Regions from separate parts of the Paraburkholderia sp. GAS333 genome, predicted to be linked through region 2. Evidence: predicted binding sites of a transcription regulator. Region 2 holds the regulator's gene; each other region holds the start of a gene.
The links. The regulator LexA, encoded in region 2, represses DNA repair genes until DNA is damaged. The targets are predictions, from matches to a motif close to ACTGTATNNNNATACAGT.

Region 1: a site for LexA is predicted at 1,849-1,866, ahead of recA (recombinase RecA). Genes of this name have one in related genera too.
Region 3: a site for LexA is predicted at 1,699-1,716, ahead of ABH945_RS03550 (DUF5131 family protein). Genes of this name have one in related genera too.

The regions. Positions count from the first base shown of each region.
Region 1 is NZ_JBNDKS010000001.1:192,726-196,937, forward strand. It holds gene ABH945_RS00900 (sensor histidine kinase N-terminal domain-containing protein) at 1-927, opposite strand, end outside; gene ABH945_RS00905 (response regulator) at 937-1,716, opposite strand; gene recA (recombinase RecA) at 1,960-3,039, shown strand; gene recX (recombination regulator RecX) at 3,047-3,742, shown strand; gene ABH945_RS00920 (DUF2889 domain-containing protein) at 3,877-4,212, shown strand, end outside.
Region 2 is NZ_JBNDKS010000001.1:1,688,854-1,693,065, reverse strand. It holds gene ABH945_RS07530 (DUF2939 domain-containing protein) at 124-756, opposite strand; gene ABH945_RS07525 (hypothetical protein) at 1,005-1,355, opposite strand; gene lexA (transcriptional repressor LexA) at 1,453-2,103, opposite strand; gene ABH945_RS07515 (sulfate ABC transporter substrate-binding protein) at 2,417-3,454, shown strand; gene cysT (sulfate ABC transporter permease subunit CysT) at 3,620-4,212, shown strand, end outside.
Region 3 is NZ_JBNDKS010000001.1:772,522-776,733, forward strand. It holds gene ABH945_RS03545 (hypothetical protein) at 832-1,074, shown strand; gene ABH945_RS03550 (DUF5131 family protein) at 1,797-2,621, shown strand; gene ABH945_RS03555 (three-Cys-motif partner protein TcmP) at 2,614-3,879, opposite strand; gene tcmP (three-Cys-motif partner protein TcmP) at 4,002-4,212, shown strand, end outside.

The DNA of each region.
Region 1 (4,212 bases), 1.5 Mb from region 2:
CGCATCCTGGCGCAGCGCCAACTCCGCCTGCGTGCGCAAACCGGCCAGTGGCGTTTTCATCTGATGCGCGGCATCGGCGATAAAACGCTTTTGCAACTCCATGTTCTGTTCGAGGCGCGTCAGCAGATCGTTGAACGACGTCACCAGCGGCTCGATTTCCGGCGGCGCGCGGCGCGCTTCGAGCGGCGACAGGTCATCCGGCCGACGTGCGCGGATGTGCGCCTGTAGCGCGTGCAGCGGCGCCAGTCCGCGCGAAAGGCCGAACCAGACGAGCAGGATCGCGAGCGGCAGGATCACGAACTGCGGCAGGATCACGCCCTTGATGATGTCGTTGGCAAGCTCGCTGCGCTTGTCGAGCGTTTCGGCGACCTGCACCAGCACGGGCTGCGCGCCGGGCGTCTGCGGAAACTCGACGGTCGTGTAGGCAACGCGGATGTCGTTGCCGCGCAGCACATCGTCGCGGAATTCGACGATGCCCGGCTGTGGCCGGTCCTCTTCGTGCGGCAGCGGCATGTCGCGCTCGCCGCTTACCAGTTCGCCGCGCGTGCCGAGCACCTGATAGAACACGCTGTCTACATTGTCGGCGCGCAGAAAATCGCGGGTGGAGTCGGGCAGCGACAATTCCGCCACACCGTTGATCGGGTGAATCTGGCGGGCGAGCACGTACGCGTCGGTTTCGAGCGCGCGGTCGAACGGCCCGTTCGCAATCGATTTCGCCACCAGATAGGTGATGGCCAGGCTCATCGGCCAGAGCAGCAGCAGCGGCGCGAGCATCCAGTCGAGAATCTCGCCGAACAGCGAGCGGGGACGGGCTTCGGCGGCGGCTTCGGTTTCGTCGGGCGGGGCGAACGGGTTGGCGTAGCGCTCGTCGCGCGCCTCGTCGAGATCCGCCGCGTGCGCCGGAGCGCGGTCTGCGCGTGCGGACATGGGCGCCTTCTATTTGTAGTGGTGGCTCGCGGGCATCGCGACGGACGGCGACGACGCGGGCGGCTCGGACGTTTCCGGCGCGGCGGGTTCCGTCATTGCCGCGGCGTTGGAGGCACTCGCGGCTGCCGCTTTTTCGAGGCAGTACCCAAGACCGCGCACGGTAATGATGCGCACGCCGCTCGGCTCGATTTTCTTGCGCAACCGGTGCACATAAACCTCGATCGCATTGTTGCTGACTTCCTCGCCCCATTCGCAAAGATGGTCGACGAGCTGTTCCTTCGACACCAGCCGGCCGATCCGCTGCAGCAGCACTTCGAGCAAACCGAGTTCGCGCGCCGACAGGTCGATCACCTGCTCGTTGATATAGGCGATCCGGCCAACCTGGTCGAACGCGAGCGAGCCGTGCCGCACGACGGTCGGGCCACCGCCCGCGCCGCGCCTCGTCAGTGCGCGCACCCGCGCTTCGAGTTCGTTCAATGCGAAGGGCTTGGCCATGTAGTCGTCCGCGCCGAGATCGAGTCCCTTGACGCGTTCGTCGACGCTGTCTGCGGCGGTCAGGATCAGCACCGGCAGGTTGGAGTTGCGCGCACGCAGGCGACGCAGCACTTCGAGCCCGGACATGCGCGGCAGGCCGAGATCGAGGATCAGCAGGTCAAAACTTTGCACGGAAAGGGCGGTATCGGCCTCGACTCCGTTCTTCACGTGATCGACGGCATAGGCCGATTGGCGGAGTGATCGAACCAGACCGTCCGCGAGTATGCTGTCGTCTTCGGCAATCAGAATTCGCATGATTCGCCAACCTGGCGTTGCCGGCACCATGGATAGCTCCAGGCGCGGCGGTCTCCAAAGATTTTTGTGGGTAGTCTGGGCAGCGAGACAGTAAAAATGCGCGTTCGCATGAGAATCGCGCTTGCCAAAACTACTGTTTTTTTATACAGTGTCTGAGTTTCGTGTGCTGTCCTTTCCGAGTGGGTTGAAACTCGGGGCCGCACACCTGCCTCAGACGCCGTTCATCATAGCAAAGGACGATTCATGGAAGAAAGCAAGAAAGGCTCGGCTGGACTGACTGCTGAAAAGAGCAAGGCATTGGCTGCCGCGCTTGCGCAGATCGAAAAGCAGTTCGGCAAAGGGTCGGTCATGCGGCTCGGCGCAGGTGAGGTAGTCGAAGACATCCAGGTGGTTTCAACCGGATCGCTCGGCCTCGACATCGCGCTGGGCGTCGGCGGTTTGCCGCGTGGCCGTGTGGTCGAAATCTATGGTCCGGAGTCGTCGGGTAAAACCACGCTGACGCTGCAGGTCATCGCTGAAATGCAGAAGATCGGCGGCACGGCGGCGTTTATTGACGCGGAACACGCGCTGGACATCCAGTACGCGCGCAAGCTCGGCGTGAACGTGAACGACCTGCTGGTCTCGCAGCCGGACACCGGCGAACAGGCGCTCGAAATTGCTGACGCACTCGTGCGTTCGGGTTCGATCGACATGATCGTGATCGACTCGGTCGCGGCACTCGTGCCGAAGGCTGAAATCGAAGGCGAAATGGGCGACTCGTTGCCGGGTCTGCAGGCGCGTCTTATGTCGCAAGCGCTGCGCAAGCTCACCGGCACGATCAAGCGTACGAACTGCCTGGTCATCTTCATCAACCAGATCCGTATGAAGATCGGCGTGATGTTCGGTAACCCGGAAACCACCACGGGCGGTAACGCGCTGAAGTTCTACGCGTCGGTGCGTCTCGATATTCGCCGTATCGGTTCGATCAAGAAGAACGACGAAGTGATCGGCAACGAAACTCGCGTGAAGGTCGTGAAGAACAAGGTGTCGCCACCGTTCCGTGAAGCGATTTTCGACATTCTGTACGGCGAGGGTATTTCGCGTCAGGGCGAAATCATCGATCTGGGCGTGCAAGCCAAGATCGTTGACAAGGCCGGTGCGTGGTACAGCTACAGCGGCGAACGGATTGGTCAGGGCAAGGACAACGCGCGTGAATTCCTGCGCGAAAATCCGGACATCGCTCGCGAGATCGAAAACCGTATCCGCGAATCGCTGGGCGTGAATGCCATGGCAGAAGCCGTAGCCGGCGGTGCAAGCGCCGAAGTCGCGGACGAAGAAGAGTAACCATCACGTGATACGCAAGGGCCGGCCGTTGTCCAACACAGGACGCCACTCGGAAGGCCCGCGTGATGAAGAGGACGATTCGTTCGACCCGTTCGAATCGTTCGACGCACATGATCGCGCTGCTGGCCATAGCCCGCAGCGCGCCCAGTCTGAATCCACTTCAGCATCAGTTTCGGACCCATCCGAAACCACTTACACCCGCTCGCGTCGCGAGCCTGGCGCAGCCAAGCTGGGCGAAGACGAAGCCAAAAAATCCCAACGCCCGGCACGTTCGCTAAAAGGACGCGCACTCGGCTATCTGTCGCGCCGCGAATATAGTCGCGCCGAACTCGCCCGCAAACTGAAGCCATACGTCGAAGAAACCGATTCCCTCGAAACGGTGCTCGATACATTGGAAACGGAGAACTGGCTTTCCAACTCACGTTTCGCGGAAAGCCTGATCCACCGGCGTTCGTCGAAACTGGGCGCCAGCCGGATTCTCGGCGAACTGAAACAGCACGCGCTCGACCAGACGCTGGTTGAAGACGCCAAGGCCCAACTGCGCGACACCGAACTTGCGCGTGCTCAAGCCGTTTGGAGCAAAAAGTTCGGCGAACTCCCCCAGACACCCGCCGAGCGCGCCAAGCAAATGCGCTTCCTAGCATCGCGCGGTTTTTCCGGTTCAACGATCGGAAAAATCCTTAAGGGCATCGAAGACGAGTAGGACGGCCAGTAGGGCGACGAATCGCCGCGTTGACTTTTGGCGAGGTAGGAGTGAGTCATTGCGCATTCCGACCTGTCCCAAATACCCAGTATGCTAAAATTCTTGGGTTTTCCAATCCGGCCTTTCCTTCCCGCATGCCGCTCTCCACGCCAGTGTCCCGTCAGTTGCGCCATCGTCGCGCAATCAGAGCGGAAGCTTTTGAGCGAGCCGATGGTCTGTGGGATGTGGAAGCGTGCTTGACCGACGAAAAGCCACGCGATGTGGCCCTTGCGTCGGGCGTCCGGCCCAATGGTCAGCCGATCCATGAACTCTGGCTTCGCATCACCATCGATCGCAAACTCAATGTCGTCGACGCCGAAGCGTCATCCGACTGGGTGCCCTATCCTGGTTTGTGCCAAGTCAACAATCCCGCCTACCGTGCCCTCATCGGGCTCAATCTGCTCCATAACTTTCGTCGCGATGCTGCCCGT
Region 2 (4,212 bases):
ATGCGGCTGCGATGTTCCGTGCAACGTTGAAGCATGTCGACGCGGTTGATGGCGTCGACATGCGCTAACCGCGCACGTCCCTGACAATAAAACGGAGGCTGGCGTGAGTTTCAGGCCAGCGGATCACTCGTTCAGATTGATCGCCGTGAGCTTCCAGGTGAACAAACCTTCGCGCTGAAAAATTGCCGAATAATTTGCGTCACCTTCGCCACGTCGGTAAGTCACGACAAACTCGTTGATGCCGCGATAACCTGCCGTAGTCTCCCGCGCTGGCGGTTGCGTAGCGCTGGCTGTGTCTCCAGTCGGAGCGGAGGTTGCCGCATCTGCTGCGGGTGCATTGCTGGCATCAGGCGGCGCGGGTGGCCGCTCGCCCGGATTGCCACGCGGCGGCATGCCATTCAGCAATGCCGCGACGCCGTCCGGTGTCGCATAGGAATCCACCAGCGGTCCGATCAACGTGACGCCGATCATTGCGCCGATGGTGGCCATTTTGCTGTCGGCATCGGCGTCCAGCCGACGTGTCAGCATGCCCGTTATCTGCTGCTTCAGGCTGTCGCGTAGAGCGGGAAAATCGACGTATTGATTGACGGTTTGCGCGTCACGCGCATCGGCTGCACGTTTGAGGTTTCTCAGCGCGATATACGGTGATGCGTAGGCGAATCCCAGCGCGGCGATCACCACGATCACGATCAACGTGATGATCAGCGGGCGGGTTGCGCTACCCTCGCTGCCCTTCATGCGTGTGGGAACTGTCATCGAATGGAACTCCGATCAGGTTGGATGTCAATGTGGACCACTGCCCCGCAAGAACAATCCCATTCTATGCAAATATCTGAGTGGCAGCCCCGAAAAGCACATGCAGCAATTGGCTGGTTATGTGCGATGTGCGGTGTGATCGCGTGGCGCAATCACATGCATAACTGCGTAAGACAGCCGTCTTACAAAGCCGCTTGCTAACTCAAGGCTGGTTCACGGTTCGCACGGAAAACCCGCACGCGCTCCGCTTACCCCTCGAACACCACACCATGAACATTCGCTTCTTCTGCAATGCAGTGATCGATCATCCGGCATACCGCGTCGACCGTGCCGACCATGATGAGCCGCGACGGCCCGTGATAAACACGCACCGGCGCGCGCCGTGCAGGCTCCGTCATATTCAGGCTTGAATTCAACGACACGCGAGCAAAAGCCGGCAACGACGAGGGCAAGCTGGATGCGCTTTCCGATGAGTCGAACAGCGATGGAGTGCTCGCCACCGGCGCCTCAAATGACGAACTTGAGCAAGGCACAAGCTTGCGCAGATGGCGCAGACGACCGAACTGGCGAAAAGGCAGCAGGCGGGCAAGGCGTTCCATGAGTCTCTCCAGGCGATGCAGCAATGATGCAGCGTTGGTTAGGCGAACCGGCGCAAGCGAAACAACGGTGACGCGTGCACGAACTAAGCGCGGGCGCTTAGAACTCGCCAGGACGAATCAACCCAACGGCGATTCCTTCCAGCGCGAATTCCGCACTGCCGGTCTCGACGAAGATGTTTTCGTAATCGGGGTTTTCCGCGATCAGCTCGAGGCCGTTCGGTCGGCGCTTCAGGCGCTTGACCGTAACGTCGTCGCCGAGTCGCGCGATGATGATCTGGCCGTCTTTGGCCTCGCTCTTCTTTTGCACCGCAAGCAGGTCGCCGTCGAAGATGCCTGCGTCGCGCATGGACAGCCCGCGCACCTTCAGCAGGTAGTCGGGCTTGCTCGAGAACAGCGCCGGGTCGCATGCGAAATGCTGCGAAATATGTTCCTGCGCGAGGATCGGACTACCGGCAGCCACGCGGCCGATGAGCGGCAGCGACAGCTGCATGATGCTCGGATGCGGCAGGGTGAACTGATGCGGTGCGTCGTCCGGACCGGGCAACAGGCGGATGCCGCGCGATGCGCCGGCCGCGAGTTCGATCACGCCCTTGCGAGCAAGCGCGCGCAGATGCTCTTCTGCCGAATTGGCTGAGCTGAAGCCCAGCTCGGCGGCGATTTCCGCGCGGGTGGGCGGAAAACCGGAGCGTTCGATCGCCCGGCGGATCAGATCGAAAACCTGCTGCTGTCGTGCGGTGAGTTTTGTCATGGCCACTGTATGTATGAACAGGTAGCTGTATTTTTATACAGTATTCGGCGCATTTCAAGCTTTACTTTAAGTTCGTCACGAACGGGGCCGCTCCAGCGTCGACATAGGACGCTGAAACACCCGTTTTCGTGCCGCAACGCCTTATCCCGCTGTCGTTACCACTTTTACGTATTAAAGAATGAATAAACATTATTTTTAATGATGAAAGCCCTTCGATAGACTGGCCTCCGAGTTGGCGCTCATGTGCACGTGACCGCGACGCAAAACAACATCACACGCTGTTTTCAGCGGACCACACGCGGAGAAAGTTGGCATGAACCATCGGAACACGGGACTGGCGGGTAAAACGAAGCAACTGATCGCGGCGCTTGCGTTCGGCGCGGCGAGCGTCGTCGGCGGAATCACGCAGGCGCATGCCGACACGACGCTGCTGAACGTTTCCTACGATCCGACGCGCGAGCTGTATCAGGACGTCAATCAGGCATTCGGCAAGGAATGGAAGGCGAAGACCGGCGAGACCATCACCTTCAAGCAGTCGCACGGCGGCTCGGGTGCGCAGGCTCGCTCGGTGCTCGACGGCCTGCAGGCCGACGTCGTCACGCTTGCGCTGGCTTATGACATCGATGCGCTCGCCAACAAGGGCATCGTCGACAAGGGCTGGCAGAAGCGCCTGCCGGACAACGCGTCGCCGTACACGTCGACCATCGTGTTCCTGGTGCGTAAGGGCAACCCGAAGCACATCAAGGACTGGGACGATCTGATCAAGCCGGGTGTGTCGATCGTCACGCCGAATCCGAAGACCTCGGGCGGCGCGCGCTGGAACTACCTCGCAGCATGGGCGTATGCCGAACATCAGCCGGGCGGCAACGACCAGAAGGCGAAGGAATTCGTCGGCAAGCTCTACAAGAATGCCGGCGTGCTGGATTCGGGCGCGCGTGGCGCGACCACCAGCTTCGTGCAGCGCGGTATCGGCGACGTGCTGATCGCGTGGGAAAACGAAGCGTTCCTGTCGTTGAAGGAATTCGGTCCGGACAAGTTTGAAATCGTCGTGCCGTCGGTCAGTATTCTGGCCGAGCCGCCGGTGGCAGTGGTGGACAAGGTGGTCGACAGGCACGGCACGCGCAAGCTCGCCGAGGCTTATCTGAACTTCCTGTATAGCGAGGAAGGTCAGGAGATCGCGGCGAAGAACTTCTACCGTCCTCGTTCGAACAAGGTGCCGGCCGAGCTGACCGCCAAGTTTCCGAAGCTGAAGCTGTACACGGTGGACGATTCGTTCGGCGGCTGGACCAATGCGCAGAAAACGCACTTTGCCGATGGCGGCGTGTTCGATTCGATCTACCAGCCTCAGTAATTCCGCCGATGCCTGTCGAGGCAGAGGCAAAAAGCGGCGCGGCAACGCGCCACTTCCGAGCGCGCCCAGTGGGCGCGCTTTTGGCTAACCGGCGTACGGTGGCCGCAAGCGTCGAGCGAAGCCAGTGTTCGAAAACACAAGCATCAACCTGAAAGAGTATCCAGCATGACGACGTTCACCTTCCGGAAGCCGAGCGCGTTGCCCGGCTTTGGCCTGACTCTCGGCATCACGGTGGCTTATCTGAGCCTCGTGGTGCTGATTCCGCTTGCGGCGACCTTCCTGAAAACCGCCACGCTCGACTGGAGCCAGTTCGTGCGCGCGGTTACTTCGCCACGCGTGCTCGCGTCGTACCGGCTGACGTTTTTTTCCGCGCTCGGCGGCGCGCTGATCAACGCCGTGTTCGGCTTTCTGGTCGCGTGGGTGCTGGTGCGTTACACCTTCCCGTTCAAGCGCATTGTCGATGCCGTGGTCGATCTGCCGTTCGCGCTGCCTACTTCCGTGGCCGGTATTTCGCTGGCGGCGGTCTATTCGGGCAACGGCTGGATCGGGCAGTTTCTCGAACCGCTCGGCATCAAGATTGCGTTTACGCCCGCGGGCGTGCTGGTTGCGCTGACCTTCATCGGCTTGCCGTTCGTCGTTCGTACGGTGCAGCCGGTGCTCGAAGAGTTCGAGCGCGAACAGGAAGAGGCCGCCGCGTGCCTGGGCGCGACGCGCTGGCTGACGTTTCGCCGGGTGGTGTTGCCCGCCGTTTTCCCGGC
Region 3 (4,212 bases), 920 kb from region 2:
TATCCTGGCTTGATAAGCGAATGCAAGAGTTTTCAAAAATAATTACGTAGATGATAAGAGGGATAGCTATATAAATTTGACTGGATGCTAAATGCGATTTGTATGCTATACAAAATAAAGCTCTCTCGAAATGTTATCTGTTTGCGTGGTGGGAGGAGCGGAGCGCTAAGGTCGTAGCGCTTTGGGAAATCTTTGCACGTTTGGGTTCCGTAGCCTCGGGCCCATGATGACTCTTTGTTTCATGAGTTATTTCGTGCAATTTTCTGACTACAGGGCAGCGAAAATTTTTATGAGAATTTGCGCTTTCGTACGTTCATTATTTTATTTATGGTCCTTGATTGTGTAAGTCAATATAGTATAGAGGCATCCATTTGCGAGAATTGATTGAGTTAGGGGTGTTGGTCGCCGGTTTTCGGTATTGGATGGTATATTTTTCGAATTCAGACGCAATTAGGCTGTTAAACATTACTTGGCGAGTCCCGTGATGTCGGTGGATGGTTGGAAAACGAACGAGTCGCACGGGGCGACGCAAGGCGGTCGACCGATTCATTTGACGTATCCACATCAGGCTGAATGTGGCTTGTCGTTCGGGTGAGCGACCGTCATAGCAGCTCTGAGAGAAAAGAGGCGTGTGCGCTTCTCCGCACGCATACATACACCTCGGCGCAACATTGCGGGGGGGAGCTAGTGCCGACGCTGACGCCGACCGGTGTCGGAGTTCAATATACCGCGGTTCCGCGTCTCACTTGTATCGGGCCTCGACCGACTCTCGAATGTCACACAGATACAATATTACCGACGACAAGCTTGGACGGGCTCTAGCAGAAGTCGATGGCGATTTGGGCCACGTTCACTGCCTTGCGTTTTATGAGTTTTAAGATATATCTGCCCTGCGACGACCGTGCGGCTTCCACAAGCAAGCTTGGCTGCGCGACCGCCAGCGACAAATGCACTGGATTCAGCGGCCGGCAAAACGACAGCCGCATGGAACTCTATGGCACTCGAGACTTACGACTTGTTGAAAATCGCGGCATCGTCGGCCGTTTTCGGCTCGGTGGTGAGCTTTGTAATTAACGGGTTGTTCGCATGAGGCAAAGACAGGCGTAGCGGGGCCGGGAGGCGTTCCTGGTTGCGCTGCTTGCGGTCGAAGAACTCTAAGCCTACATGCGTTCCTGCGTTCAGATGATTTACACAGACAGCGAAGCACAGGAGGAGAGGAGAGTCGCTACGCTAGCTACGAACCTTTGGGTCGGGTGCGGCTTCCACTTTGACGTACCCGAAGGAAATCCAATGGAAGTGGTTGCCGATGGATATAGCGGCGAAGTTGCATGAGTTCCCCAATGCCCATCGAGAGACTGCGCGATACATTCGGAATAGCGGCGAACTCGATGGCCCGCTCGCCACGTGTGACGAGGTGACGCTCGGGTGTGCACGGCTCGGAATGCAAACATGGGAGCTGGCTGCTATGGTGCGATACCGGTCGGGTTTACCGGAAGCACAGCTACATCAGCACGGGGAAGACGTGTTTGAAAACGCTAGCCGAACATGGCCGGTAGAAATGGCTCGTTTCGTCGTCGCGCAGTCAGTCGCATGTCATCACTGGGCCAGGTGCGCTCACGTCCCGGCTCTCGTGAATCTGGTTTCCCATGGGTCTTGGAGCATAGTCCGCGCAGGTGAAGGCAATCATTTTCCCAGCTTACTGTATGAATATACAGTGGCGACTCTATACTGCGAAGGCAGAACTGCGGCGGAGGGCGGTATGTCGTCGATTTCGAGCATCGCGAGCACGCGAGCACATGACAGAAGCATGGCTATTTCGCAGCGGCCGCAGGAAGCCCGATAAAATCGCAACCAAATTGAGAGGTCGAATAATGAGCGGTGGGCAAAGCAAGATTGAGTGGACCGAGCGCACGTGGAACCCGACGGTGGGCTGCACGAAAATCTCCAAGGGCTGCAAGAACTGTTATGCCGAAGGTATGGCAAAGCGCCTGCACGCCATGGGCACGCCTGGCTACGAGAACGGGTTTAAGCTGAATATTCTGCCTGGTCGCCTCGACGAGCCGTTGAAGCGCAAGAGTCCGACGGTGTACTTCGTTAATTCGATGTCGGACCTGTTTCACCGCTCCGTCCCCGACGCGTACATCACACAGGTGTTCGACTCTATTCGAGCATGTCCGCAGCACACTTTCCAGATTCTTACGAAACGTGCAGAGCGCCTGGCGAGCTATTGCGGTCGCCGAGACATTCCGGCGAATGCCTGGCTCGGCGTGACAGTGGAGGACCGCAGATATGGGGTACCTCGAATCGACGAGTTGCGCGACGTGGATGGCGGTGTGCGCTTCCTGTCAGTCGAGCCTCTGCTTGAGGACCTTGGCACCTTGAATCTTAAGAATATCGATTGGGTTATCGTCGGCGGAGAATCCGGGCCTAAAGCGCGTCCAATGCGCGAGGAATGGGTCCACAACGTCAAGGTTCAGTGCGAGGAGCAAGGCGTGAAGTTCTTCTTCAAGCAGTGGGGTACGTGGGGTCGCGACGGTGTACGTCGCTCAAAGGGCGCGAATGGCCGACTCCTTGATGGTCGGACTTGGGACGACATGCCCGACCGCGTACTGTTCACCTGAAGAATCGCCGCTGTGGCGAGTATTCGATAATGTCGGATGCGTTGTAATGCTTTGACGGCCGCCGCTTTCTGTCGTCCTTGTTCGACACCACGATGTTGCCCTCGGCGTGCAGACCCCGGATGACCATTTGTAGCCGCGTTTCGTCGGCGATGGTGTTTGAGATATGTTCGGTCAACAATTGCCGCACGGTAAGCGGTTCCGGTCGGCCCGACAATACCCGGCCGAGGTCGTCCTTCAACGTCTCGATACAAAGCTCGGCGCCGCCGGCATCGAAGAGGATGGACTGACCGGTATGTTGCTCATCCCGTTTCGGGTCATAGCCGAGCATGAAGAGCCCCGGCTCGAGTTCGTGTCCGAACTCGCTCGAATGCTCCCAGTGCAGCGACTTCATGACGTCGTGGGCCTTGTACTGCCGTGATAAGTGCACGAGCCAGTAGCTCCAGGGGGTCGCCGAGTCTGGCCGGACGAAGAACAGCGTCATGAACGGCGCGCCCGTTTCAGCCTTTATCCCGTGGGCAACGTATCGCTGGAGCGCTGCCCGGCCATGCTCCGCCTTGATTCGGCCTAGCTGGGCCCAAGGGATGTACTGCTCGATTCCGATGCCGCGAACAGCCTTGCGATTCGCCTCTCTGTCACTGATGTAGGTAAGGAGAGAGTCAACATTGAAGGTCATGATGACCTCGGCGTTCGGCAACTCCGTCATCAGCCACCGAAGCTTGTCCATCGAAACAGCGTTGTAGCTGTACTGGTCGAGCAGAAAAATCGCCCGGTTACCGCCTTTGCGCTCTTTGATGCGCTTCACGATACCCGGTAGTTCGTCGAGAAATCCGCCATTCAGGACTTTGGACTGCGCGAAATCCTGTTGCGAGACACCGCCTTCAGCTCGTCGCTTTTCCAGATGTTCAACGAGATACTCCGCGGATTCTCGTTTCTTCTCTACGAAGAAAAACTCGGCATCAACCTCGCGCTGTGTACGCCGCCCAACGTTCAGATTGGCACGTGCCAAATATGCGCCGCGCATCATAAGTAATGGCGTGCCGTCGACGGACTCAGCTTTGTTGTTAAGGTATTCCCCGCCACCAGCGAACCCGTCCACTAACGTTAATGTTAGTTTGGGCATGGTGGGCATACTCATCAGCGTTTCGATGTACTGTTGAACGTACTGTTCGACAATCGAATGCTTGACGGCACTGTGCTGGTCGAGAATAGGTGGGCGATGCCCAACCTGCCAGAAATACTTGTCTTCTGTCTTCGCCATTCTTGGTTTTGTGGGGCTTTTGGTCTCGCAAAAGATTATCAGGTTTTAGTAAATTTTTCGAAATAACGGCATACTATTTGAGCTCCCCACCGAGCGCTCAAAATACACGAAGATGCGTCACTATGAAAAACAACGACGAGATTGTCATCGACCCGGCGGACGGCCTTCCGGTCATGAAGGTTGGTCCCTGGTCGGAAGACAAACATCTTGCTCTGTCTCGTTATATCGACGCGGCTCGGAAGGCTCGTGCGAAGTGGCCATATGCGTCGTTTATAGACCTTTTCTCTGGACCGGGGAGGGTTCTGAACCGTGAATCGGGCGTTATATCAGATG